4 regions of the Mediterraneibacter sp. 210702-DFI.5.30 genome follow, and region 2 is predicted to be linked to each of the others. Evidence: predicted binding sites of a transcription regulator. Region 2 holds the regulator's gene; each other region holds the start of a gene.
What was found. The regulator Rex, encoded in region 2, represses fermentation and respiration genes when NADH is low (regulators of the CRP and FNR family bind a similar motif). The targets are predictions, from matches to a motif close to ATTGTTAANTANTTAACAAT.
Positions count from the first base shown of each region.

Region 1 (3,231 bases), on a different contig from region 2:
GCCCAAACTGGCAGAGGAATGGTTGGAGAAAATAATTGATTACAAAGGAGAAGCACGATGAGAATTTTATTGATCCGTCACGGAGATCCGGATTATGTAAATGACACATTAACAGAAAAAGGAAGACGTGAAGCGGCACTGCTTGCAAAACGTGCAGCATCTATGAATATGGGGGAATGCTATAAGTCTCCACTTGGAAGAGCGAAGGATACGGCGGCTCCATGTCTTGAGGTAACTGGGAAAACAGCAGAAATATTGGATTGGCTGCAAGAGTTCCCGGCGCAGGTTGATTTGAATAAAAATCCGGAACTTGAAAAAGCATATCCCGATGTGAAAAAAGAAGGTGAGCATTTCCTGCCTAGAATTGCATGGGATATGGTTCCGGGGTATTGGACAGAACATGAAGCTTATATGGATAAAAATGCATGGCGTGAAACAGAAGTGGCGAAAAATTCTGATCTTGTAGAAGTATACGATCATGTGATTGAAGAATTTGATCGCTTTCTCGCAGAGCATGGATATGTAAGAGAAGGGGCGCATTATCGTGTGGAGAAAGAAAGTGATGAGACAGTGACATTTTTCTGCCATTTCGGAATCAGCTGCGTGCTGTTGTCCCATTTATGGAATGTATCACCATTCGTGCTTTGGCATAGTCTGGCTCTTGCACCGACTTCTGTGACAGAAGTAGTAACAGAAGAGAGAGAACAGGGAACGGCATATTTCCGAGGATTGAAAGTAGGAGATATCTCACATCTCTATGCAGGTGGAGAAGAACCGTCCTTCGCAGCAAGATTCTGTGAGACATATAGCAACAAGGAGCAGAGACATTAAAATCAAATGTCTCTGCTCCTTGCTTTATGGATTTTGGTATTATTAAACCACTTTCTGATAAGCAATTCGTTCTGTTCCATCCTCAACATATACGATTCCGCAATATTTGAATCCATTCTTATCTAACAGATGCTGCATTACGATATTGTCCCGGTGTGTATCAATACGGATGTTGCCGCATTGTTCCAAGGCCCAGTTCAGGCAGAAGGACGCAGCACCTTTTACATTTCCGGTGGAAGTGATGCGGTGAACAACCCCGTAACGGGAGTCGTTGATCCATTCACCTTCGTAGATGCGCATGTAAGTCGGATCAGCCCCTTCTTTATAATAGAAAGTAGCAACTATCTGGTCCTGTTCTGTGCAGACATAACTGTTCCCCTCAGTGATGTCATCCAGAATCAACTGTGGAGAAGGATAAGTGTTTTCCCACTGAGAAGCATTTCCGTGAGTTGCCATGAATGTCCGTGCATGCTCATACATCTTAAGAAGTACTTCAAGCTCTTCTGGTTTTGTCTTTCTGATTTCCATAATATTCCTCTTTCATAAACTAAATATAGATACGCTAATGCACTATTATATCAAAAAACAGAACGTAACTCCATTGACAAAAATATAGAGAAAAAAGAAAGTGAAAACGTTATCATAGAGGAAAAGTACCTAGAGGTTTTTCAGAAAGAAAATCAGGCCGTTTATTTGCATATGAATCCGACTGTACACATGGGAAAAATGTTCTTTTTACAGTACATTTTTACTGTACTAAAGTTCGTACAATTCCCCGTAAAATGGGCGTTTTTTCGTATATTTTGTACTAAATCGAATACAAAGCGATTTCCGATATTTATTCTCGATTTTACGCTTGTCATTTATTTAACACGGTGTTATACTATGCCCGTAAAACAATTACAAAACTATTTTAGGAAAGAATATAGGAGGATTTTTCAATGGCTAATTTTGAGCAGTGGGCTGGCTTCAAGGGAAGAAAATGGACACACTCTGTAGACGTGCGTGATTTCATCCAGGAGAACTACACACCATATGAAGGTGATGAGTCATTCCTTGAGGGACCAACAGAAGCAACAGACAAATTATGGGGAAGACTGCAGGAACTTCAGAAAGAAGAAAGAGCTAAGGGCGGAGTTCTCGACATGGAGACAGAAGTTGTTTCCGGTCTGACAGCATACGGCCCAGGATATATCGATGAGAGCATGAAAGATCTTGAGCAGATTGTTGGTTTGCAGACAGACAAACCGCTGAAGAGAGCATTCATGCCTTATGGTGGAATCAAGATGGCAGAGCAGGCTTGTACAACATACGGATATCAGCCAAGCGAGAAACTGCATGAGATCTTCACAAAATATCATAAAACACACAACCAGGGAGTATTCGACATCTACACACCAGAGATGAAGAAAGCTCGTCATAACAAGATTATTACAGGACTTCCGGATACATACGGACGTGGACGTATCGTAGGTGACTACCGTCGTGTTGCACTGTATGGTATCGACTTCCTGATCGAGAGAAAACAGTATGACTTCGAGCGTTATGCAAGACACGGCATGAAGGGTGAGGATTTCCGTCTTCGTGAAGAGCTTGCAGATCAGATCAAAGCTCTGAAAGAAATGAAAGAAATGGCTGCAGCTTACGGATTTGATATTTCACAGCCGGCTAAGGATGCTCATGAAGCAGCTCAGTGGCTGTACTTCGGATATCTTGCAGCAATCAAGACTCAGAATGGTGCAGCTATGTCTGTAGGACGTATCTCTACATTCCTTGATATCTATATCGAGAGAGACCTGAAGGCTGGAAAGATCACAGAGAAGGAAGCTCAGGAGATCATCGACCACATGGTAATGAAATTCCGTATGGTTAAGTTCGCAAGAATCCCATCTTACAACCAGCTGTTCTCAGGAGACCCGACATGGGCAACACTTGAGGTTGGTGGACTTGGACAGGACGGACGTTCTATGGTAACAAAGAACGACTATCGTTTCCTTCACACACTGAACAACATGGGACCTTCACCAGAGCCGAACCTGACAGTTCTTTATTCTTCAAGACTGCCAGAGAACTTCAAGAAGTTCGCTTCCCTGATTTCTGTAACAACAAGTTCTATCCAGTATGAGAACGATGATGTTATGCGTCCGGTATGGGGCGATGACTACAGCATCTGCTGCTGTGTATCTGCTACAGAGACAGGTAAAGAGATGCAGTTCTTCGGAGCTCGTGCAAACCTTGCTAAGTGTCTTCTTTACGCTATCAACGGTGGTATCGATGAGAAGAACAAAGTACAGGTAGGACCGGCTTACCAGCCAATTACTTCCGAGTACCTTGATTACGATGAAGTAATGGAGAAATATGACCAGATGATGGAGTGGCTGTCCAAGCTGTATGTTGATA
Region 1 is NZ_JAJCME010000004.1:233,426-236,656, reverse strand. Features, by position in the region: gene LI126_RS06320 (alpha/beta hydrolase) at 1-61, shown strand, start outside; gene LI126_RS06315 (histidine phosphatase family protein) at 58-831, shown strand; gene LI126_RS06310 (GNAT family N-acetyltransferase) at 874-1,359, opposite strand; gene pflB (formate C-acetyltransferase) at 1,773-3,231, shown strand, end outside.
Region 1: pflB (formate C-acetyltransferase) is a predicted target of Rex. The motif match lies at 1,687-1,706, and genes of this name have one in related genera.

Region 2 (3,231 bases):
TAGGAAAACTCCCACAGTAGTGGCTTCAAATGGTGCCATATGCTGTGCAAGAAGTCCTGCAATCGTTCCGGCGAGAACGTCTCCGGAACCACCTTTTGCCATAGAGTTATTACCAGCGAGATTTACAAATCTCTGCCGATTTGTCTGTGCGACAACAGTACGACTGTCTTTTAACACACAGATTATGGATGATTTTGTATCCGGTCCGGATTGTTTTATGATCTGATCAAGTGCCTGGAAGCGATCTTCCATGATCGTATCAATACTCCATCCGGTCAGCCTTGACATTTCTTTCATATGTGGAGTTAAAATCACAGGTGCACAACATTGATTTAATAACTCTATATTCCTGCTCAGTAAATTAAGTCCATCGGCATCTATGACACATGGACAAGATACATTTTTCAATACATTTTTCAATATCTTTTCGGAAATCTGTCCCATTCCAAGTCCACAGCCAATACAAACCACATCAGCCCAGTCAAGAAGATGAGACAGTTGACTGTCATCATAAGAATCATAGCAGGATATGATTGCCTCCGGAAGAAGTTCCTGCAGTGCCAGACGGTTTTCACTTGCTGTATAAATCTGTACTAGACCGGCACCAACTGTATAGGCAGCACAGGCAGAAAGAAATGCAGCACCAGCCATCCCGGGACTTCCGGTGATCATAAGAACTTTTCCATAACTTCCCTTGTGCGAATTCATCATTCTCGAAGGAAGAAGTTTTTCAAGATCATTTTTGTCAAAGGTATAACAAACATCCAGGCGATTCGAAAAATATTTCGGATCAATTCCAATCGCAACCGGAATGCTCTCTCCTGCATACGACTTGCCAGGGAAAAGCTCACAGCCTAATTTTACACATGCCATACATACTGTAAGGTCGGCTCGAAATGCTGTCCCAAGAATCTTTCCTGTTGCAGCACAGATTCCGGATGGAATATCAACAGCAACTTTTTCTGCATCCTGAAGATTCATCCAGTCAATCACATCTTTATAATGTTCTGTGATTTCACGGCAGAGTCCAACACCAAATACAGCATCAATTATTACAGTATATTCTTCATCCGGGAATTCTGTGAATACAGAAATCCCCATATTTTCTACAATCTGTTTCTGACATCGACATTCTTCACTTAAAGAAGCTTCTTTCCCTGCAAATAGTACATCTGCATGCTTTCCCTGTTCGGTTAAGAGCCTTGCTACTGCAAATCCGTCGCCACCATTGTTGCCGCTTCCACAAACAATCAGACTTTTTTCTGTGGAAATATTTTTCTTATGCATTGTCTCGACAATCTGAAGTGCTGCACGTTCCATAAGTACAAGGGATGGAATCCCAATTTCATGAATTGTGTGTGCATCAGCTTCACTCATCTGCTTCCCATTTGGAAGATATCTCATGCTTATCGCCTGACCTTTCTAACATTATTAATTCCTTTTAACATGAACAGATGCTGCGAAACCTCCTTTTGTCAGTTGGTCCCACAGCATCCTTGCAGCTTTGCTAGATTCTATTCTTTATCCTGCTGACAAAGGTTGTAAGATAACTTCATCAGTGTGTCAGATAAATGTACGTTCTCAACGACCACATCCTTTGGAAGGGAAAGGTCTGTATGTGCAAAATTCCAAATTCCCTTCACACCGTTATCTACCAGAATATCAGCCACTTCAATTGCTTTTGATTTTGGAAGTGTCAGTGCAGCAATTTCAATGTCATTATTCTTAAGAAAATCTTCCAGTTCATCAACCATACGCACAGGAATCCCCCTGATCGTTACGCCTTCCAGTCGAGGATTCACATCGAAAAGACTTTTCAGAATAAATCCGCTTCTTTCGAAGGAAGCATAGTTTGCCAGTGCCTGTCCTAAATTACCGGCACCAATGATAATAAAATTATGACATCTATCCAATCCTAAGATCTTTCCAATCTCTGTATAAAGATATTTCACATTGTATCCGTACCCCTGCTGGCCGAATCCACCGAAATTATTCAGATCCTGACGTATCTGTGAAGCCGTTACATGCATCTTCTTACTCAAGTCACTGGATGAAATTCTCTCTACGCCAGCCTCCAGCAGATCTCCCAGATATCTGTAGTACCTCGGAAGTCTGGAAATGACTGCGCGTGATATCTTTCTTTGTTCCAATTTTTAGCCCTCCACTCTTAAACTACTCTTTATTATATAAAAGAGTTAAAGTTCTGTCAAACTTTTGTTTTGCAAAAACCTTTAAAATCCATATATTTTCCTTGTATTTTCGACATTTTTCTATATAATGATAATGTTAGAAGTCAAAAAACGAGGTGAAAATATATGATACTCGCATGTCACAATATAGAAAAAGCGTTTGGGGAACGCGAAATTGTACGAGACGGCTCCTTTCATATTGAAGATCGTGAGAAAGCTGCTCTTGTCGGTGTGAACGGCGCCGGGAAATCAACAATCCTTAAGATGATCATCGGAGAAGAACCTCTTGATGGTGGAGATGTTATTCTCGCGAAAGGAAAGACACTCGGTTATCTTGCGCAGCGTCAGGATTTAAAATCCGGAAATACCATTTATGAGGAAGTAAAAAGTGCAAAGGCGGATATTTTTGCAATGGAAGCTCAGATTCGTTCCATTGAACATGAACTGAAGCATCTGGAGGGTGAGGAATTGCAGAGCCGCCTGGAGACCTACAATCGTCTACAGTCTGAATTTGATGCAAGAAACGGTTATGCCTGTGAAAGTGAGATTACAGGTGTATTAAAGGGACTTGGGTTTACGGAAGACGATTTTAATAAACAGACAGATACACTTTCAGGAGGTCAGAAGACCCGTGTTTCTCTCGGAAAATTACTGCTTACAAGTCCGGATATCCTCCTGCTTGATGAGCCGACAAACCACCTGGATCTGAATTCCATTGCCTGGCTGGAAACATATCTGATCAATTATTCCGGAGCGGTATTTATCGTCTCCCATGACCGTTATTTCCTGAATCGTGTTGTCACAAAAGTTGTTGAGATTGACAATGCACAGGTTCGCATGTACCTTGGAAATTATAAAGATTATGCAATGAAAAAACAGCAGATCCGAGATGCACAGCTGAAAGAATACATGAATCAGCAGCGTGAGATCAAACATCAGCAGGCTGTTATTGATAAATTAAAGTCTTTCAATCGTGAAAAATCAATCAAACGTGCAGAGAGTCGTGAGAAAATGCTTGACAGGATTACGCCATTGGACAAAC
Region 2 is NZ_JAJCME010000006.1:192,709-195,939, forward strand. Features, by position in the region: gene LI126_RS08615 (NAD(P)H-hydrate dehydratase) at 1-1,404, opposite strand, end outside; gene LI126_RS08620 (redox-sensing transcriptional repressor Rex) at 1,515-2,150, opposite strand; gene abc-f (ribosomal protection-like ABC-F family protein) at 2,316-3,231, shown strand, end outside.

Region 3 (3,231 bases), on a different contig from region 2:
GCAAAAGCCGAAGCAGCTGCAAAAGCTGAGGCTGCTGCCAGTGCGAACAAAGCGAATACTTCCAGTTCCTCTGGGAACTCCGGCAATTCAGGTTCCTCATCCTCCGGAAGTTCAAGTTCTTCTGGTGGCTCCAATAGTTCCGGATCTGCCATTGCGTCTGATGACCTTACACTTCTTGCAGCAATCCTGCAATGTGAGGCCCACTATGATTACGACTCTATGCTTGCAGTTGCTACAGTCATTATGAATCGTGTATATAGCAGTCGCTTTCCGAATTCTATTCATGATGTCATCTATGCCCAAGGACAGTTTGCTCCTGTATGGACAGGTTCCTTAGACCGTGTATTAAAGCAAGGTCCACGAAGTCTTTCTATCCAGGTTGCACAGGATGCGATCAACGGAGCTCGTCTTGCTGCCGTAGCCGACTGTTATTACTTCCTGTACGCACCATCGACAAGCAGAACCGGTGTTGTAATTGGCGATAACGTTTTCTTTACAAGTTGGTAAAATAATAAAAAGAAGATTAAGAAGCGCCGGAAGATTTCATTTTCATCTTCCAGCGCTTCTTTTTTAGAAACAACTCTATTTTCTACTGATAATCAACAACATCAATCCATCTCATCAGAAAATCTTTTTCAAGTTCATTTTCTTTAGATAACTGTGCTGCTGCCACAATCGGAAGCCACTGCTGTACATACTGCATTGCTGTATCGCTCTTCTTGCAGAACAATTTCAGATAGAGATCTGCTACTTTCTGATCTTTCAGTGCGAAAAGCAAATATGTCATTGCTGCATCTGCACTTGCATTTCCCTGTGTTGCATGAGCCCAGTCAACCACAGTCATCTTTCCATTCTTTCCTACGATCACATTACTCGGATTAAAGTCTCCGTGACATACTTTATTATGCTTTGGCATACTCTCAAGTCTTGTCAGAAGTTCATAACGTGTAGTCGCATCAAGATCTTTCAATCCATTGATCTGACGAGCTAATTTATCTTTCATTCCTTTCAGAAGCGGTGATTTCTTACTCTGAACCTGTAACTGGAGATCAACAAAGTCTTCCATATATTTTTCCAGATTCTTCATATCAGATTCCATCATGTCCTCAAGTGTCTTACCTGCTTTGTACTCAATAGCAATTGCCCACTTTCCATCAATCTGAATTACTTCTTTTACCTTCGGAATGTCCAGACCTGTCTCTTCTACTCTTGCAGTATTCAGAGCCTCATTAAATACATCTGACTTCGGATGTCCTTCATTAAAAACTTTCACGATACAATCATCACATTTATAGACTGATTTGTAAGCACGTTTCACGATGAGATTTTTTTCTTCTAACTTCATAATATAGACCTCCTTATATCTTGAACGCCCCTTCTTGTCTGCTCTTATTTTATCTCAGCTCTGCTGGGCTGTTCCTTTTGCCTTACGGCTCTTACTTTGTTTTGATGATGTCATTATATCTCACAATTTTTAGAAATAAAACCCCTTTAGAGCAAGTTTGTGCAGTTTTTAACAAGATTTTTTGTCTCTTATATATTGTCTATTTATTAACAATCATAGCTTTGGCTCGTTGCTCACGTATACTTGGAAAACTCAAAAACTGTATTTTCCAAGTTATCGCGGCAGTCGCCAAGGTCTTGTGCAAGCACAGACTTTGGCTCGTTGCTCACGTAAAAAAGAGACAGAACAATGCTTTTCAACATCATTCTGTCTCTCTTCGTATATTTTAGATTCTAACGGTCATATGCCTGCTTATGCAATGCGATTTATTTTCCGTAGTAGCATTTCAGGTACAGATCTTTGATCTCCTGGATGAGTGGGTATCTTGGGTTAGCTCCTGTACACTGATCGTTGAATGCCTGCTCTGACATTTCATCAAGTGTGTCAAGGAAGTACTTCTCATCAATGCCGTAATCTTTGATTGTCTTCTTGATTCCGATCTTCTCTTTGAGTTCTTCAAGTTTAGCGATGAAGTTCTCAAATACTTCTTTATCATCTTTACCTGTGCATCCTGCGAAGCGTCCGAGTTCTGCGTATCTTGCAAGTGCATGTGGGTACTGATACTGTGAGAATGTTCCCATCTTTGTCGGAACTTCTGCTGCATTGTATCTCATAACCTCTGTAAGGATTACTGCGTTAGCAACACCGTGTGGCAGGTGGTGGAAAGCACCAAGCTTATGAGCCATGGAGTGGTTAACACCAAGGAATGCATTTGCGAATGCCATACCAGCCATACAGGAAGCGTTTGCCATCTCTTCACGAGCCTTCGGATCGTTTGCTCCGTTCTCGTATGCAGATGGAAGGTTCTCGAATACAAGCTTAACAGCCTTCATAGCCAGACCATCTGTGTAATCTGTTGCCATGATAGATACATATGCCTCGATTGCATGTGTCATAACGTCGATACCTGAAGCACTTGTCAGTCCCTTCGGCTGTGTCATCATGTTGTCTACGTCTACGATTGCCATGTTTGGAAGCAGAGCGTAGTCAGCGATTGGCCATTTAACACCTGTGTCAGCGTCTGTGATGATTGCGAATGGTGTTACCTCAGAACCTGTTCCTGAAGATGTTGGGATAGCTATGAAGTAAGCTTTCTCTCCCATCTTAGGGAATGTAAATACTCTCTTACGGATGTCCATGAAGTCCATAGCCATATCTTCGAAGTTTGCTTCCGGATGCTCATACATGATCCACATGATCTTACCTGCGTCCATTGCAGATCCACCACCAAGAGCGATGATTGTATCTGGCTCGAACTGTCTCATCTGGTCAACACCCTTGCGTGCACACTGAAGTGTCGGGTCTGGTGCTACTTCGAAGAAGCATGTATGCTGGATTCCCATTTCATCTAATTTATCTTCGATCGGTTTTACATATCCGTTCTTGTAAAGGAAGGAGTCTGTTACGATAAATGCTTTCTTCTTATGCATTACTGTTCCAAGCTCATCCAGTGCAACCGGCATAGAACCTTTCTTGAAGTAAACTTTCTCAGGTGTTCTGAACCACAGCATATTTTCTCTCCTCTCTGCAACTGTCTTGATGTTAAGCAGATGTTTTACTCCTACGTTCTCTGATACAGAGTTTCCACCCCATGATCCACATCCAAGTGTAAGGGACGGAGCCATCTTGAAGTTATAAAGGTCTCCGATTCCACCGTGAGAAGAAGGTGTGTTGATCAGTACACGGCAAGTCTTCATTGCTGCTGCATGTTTTGCAATCTTCTCTGT
Region 3 is NZ_JAJCME010000002.1:190,502-193,732, forward strand. Features, by position in the region: gene LI126_RS02850 (cell wall hydrolase) at 1-507, shown strand, start outside; gene LI126_RS02855 (aminoglycoside phosphotransferase family protein) at 590-1,345, opposite strand; gene adhE (bifunctional acetaldehyde-CoA/alcohol dehydrogenase) at 1,771-3,231, opposite strand, start outside.
Region 3: LI126_RS02855 (aminoglycoside phosphotransferase family protein) is a predicted target of Rex. The motif match lies at 1,540-1,559, and genes of this name have one in related genera.

Region 4 (3,231 bases), on a different contig from region 2:
ATACCGTGTAGACGGATTCCGTTTTGATCTTGCTTCCATTCTTGGGCGAAATGATGACGGAACCCCTCTAAGCCAACCACCGCTTCTGCGAAGCCTTGCATTCGACTCGATCCTTGGAAATGTAAAACTGATCGCTGAAGCATGGGATGCCGGCGGACTTTATCAGGTCGGTTCTTTCCCTTCCTGGAAGCGCTGGGCTGAATGGAATGGGCGCTACCGTGATGATATGCGCCGCTTTTTAAAAGGAGATGACTTCCTTGCCCAGACTGCTGCAGCAAGAATCACAGGTTCTCCTGATCTGTACGATCCTGCTTACCGAGGTGGAAATGCTTCCATCAACTTTCTCACCTGTCATGATGGATTCACGCTTTATGATCTGTACAGTTATAACCAGAAGCATAATGAAGCCAACGGTTGGGGGAACACTGACGGAGCTGACGACAATAACAGCTGGAACTGTGGCGTAGAAGGCGAAACAGATGATCCTGCCATTCTGGCACTTCGTAAACGACTGATGAAAAATGCCTGTGCCATTCTGCTTTGCAGCCGCGGAACTCCAATGTTCCTCTCCGGTGATGAATTCGCAGACACACGTTATGGAAATAATAACCCTTATTGCCAGGATAACCTGATCTCCTGGCTGGACTGGAGTCTCCTCAAAAAAAATAAGGATCTGTTCGATTTCTTTCAATATATGATCCAGTTCCGCAAAGATCACCCTGTCATCCGTAAGGATCTCGAGCCAAGCTATCTTGGTGTTCCGGCAATGAGCATGCATGGGCTCACTCCGGATGAGACAAATTTCTCCGGTGACAGCCATGTTGTCTGTGTACGATTCGCAGGTTATGATGAAGCAATACAAGAAGAAGATCTTGTTTATCTGGCTGTAAATTCCGGATGGTTTCCGGTCACACTCACTCTGCCGGAACTTCCTGAACATTACAAATGGAAAGTTGCGGTCAACACCGGCGATCCTAAATGTCAGTTTTTTCACAAAAATTCAATGCCTACGGTAGAATCTAAAATATTTTTAGGTGAACGCTCTGTTATCATTTTCGTTGCTACCGCTATATAAATTAATTTTTTTAGCTATTTCTCAATATTTTTTAGAATATTTTTGTTTATTTTTGACAAGCTTGTTGTTTGTATAATAAATAACAAGCTTGTCATTTTTAAAACTTTTCTTGATAATTTTCAGATTTATTTGTAGAATATTACCAAATGAAACTTTACTGGTTTGAAGATAGGTTTTTTCAAATACATTTCCTAATTTTAAAATCAGTCAGTAATGAACGTTATGGTAAAAGGAGAGGTTTAAAATGAGTAGACTTGAAATCCCAGGTCCAGACAAAGGCCAGCTCGTCGTTGAAGAGCTGTACAAAGATCTGGAACGCAGAATTGAATCCAGCCCTCCGGGATTATGTCCGGTTGACATGACTCGTGCATTCATCGAGATGTGTCAGACACAATCCTGCGGAAAATGTACCCCGTGCCGCGTTGGGCTGTGGCAGTTGAAGAACCTTCTGACAGATGTTATGAACGGTACTGCTACAATGGAGACACTTGATCTGATTGACACATTGTCTGAATCCATTCGCGAAGGATCTGACTGTCCGATCGGATATGAAGCCGGTGCCATGGTACATAAGAGCTTAAGAGACTGTCGCGAAGATTATGAAGAACATGTCCGTCAGGGACGCTGTACCTGCCACTATACACAGCCTGTACCTTGCGTTTCTCTCTGTCCTGCACATGTTGATATCCCTGGATATATCGCGCTGACCGGAGAGGGCCGTTACGCTGACGCAATCCGTCTGATCCGTAAGGATAATCCGTTCCCGACAACCTGCGGTTTTATTTGTGAGCATCCTTGTGAGGCCCGCTGCCGTAGAAATATCGTAGATGATGCCATCAATATCCGTGGACTGAAACGTATGGCCGCTGATTATGCAGGCAAGGTTCCACCACCGGAATGCGCACCTTCCACCGGAAAGCGTATCGCTGTCGTAGGCGGTGGACCTGGTGGACTCAGTGCTGCTTACTACCTGCAGTTGATGGGACATCAGACAACCGTGTTCGAGATGCTTCCAAAGCTCGGCGGAATGCTCCGCTATGGAATCCCGAACTACAGACTTCCAAAAGATCGTCTTGACGAAGATATTCAGGCAATCCTTGAGACAGGAGTTCAGGTAGAATTTGGAAAACGTATTGGTAAAGATATCACAATTCAGAGTCTCCGCCAGGAATATGATGCTGTTCTTATTTCCATCGGTGCAAGCACTGATAAGAAGCTTGGTATCGAAGGCGAACAGGCAGAAGGCGTGATCTCTGCTGTGTCCTTCCTTCGTGATGTTGGAGAAGACAAGAGCCCTGATCTTACCGGACAGGAAGTTGCTGTCATCGGTGGCGGTAACGTTTCCATGGACGCCGTCCGCACAGCAAAACGTCTCGGTGCGAAAAAAGTAAGTATCGTTTACAGACGCCGTACTGCAGATATGACTGCTCTTCCGGCTGAGATCGAAGGTGCAGTTGCAGAGGGGATTGAAGTACTCACACTGAAAGCACCATCCAGAATCGAGACTGATGAGAATGGACACGTTTCAGGTATCTACGTCACACCACAGATGATCAGCAAGATCAAAGATGGGCGTGCAAGTGTCTGTCCGACAGGTGAAGAAGATTTCCTTATCCCTTGTCAGACACTCATCGTTGCAATCGGACAGGATATCGAATCCGAACACTTCGCAGAAGCCGGTGTTCCGGTTTCCCGCGGTAAGATCATGACAGAGCGTTATGGCGGTTTCGACAACATCCCTGGCGTATTCGCCGGTGGAGACTGTGCATCCGGTCCTGCTTCCGTAATCAAGGCAATTGCCGCTGCAAAGGTTGTTGCTGCCAATATCGATGAATATCTTGGTTTCCACCATATCATCAGCTGTGATGTTGAGATTCCGGAACCTCGCTTAAGCGACCGCGAACCTTGCGGAAGAGTTGAACTGACAGAACGCGAAGCATGCAGCCGTGTCTGTGACTTTGAAGGCGTTGAAAACTGTATGACAGAAGCCGAAGCAAAACAGGAATCCCACAGATGCCTGCGCTGCGATCATTTCGGTTATGGTATTTTCAAAGGAGGGCGGAAAGAAAAATGGTAAATGTTACAATTGATAATCAGAAAATATCCGTACCTTCCGGAACTACTATCATGGAAGCTGCGGCAAAGCTTGGAACTCC
Region 4 is NZ_JAJCME010000004.1:239,862-243,092, forward strand. Features, by position in the region: gene glgX (glycogen debranching protein GlgX) at 1-1,075, shown strand, start outside; gene LI126_RS06335 (NAD(P)-binding protein) at 1,320-3,152, shown strand; gene LI126_RS06340 ([FeFe] hydrogenase, group A) at 3,146-3,231, shown strand, end outside.
Region 4: LI126_RS06335 (NAD(P)-binding protein) is a predicted target of Rex. The motif match lies at 1,143-1,162, and genes of this name have one in related genera.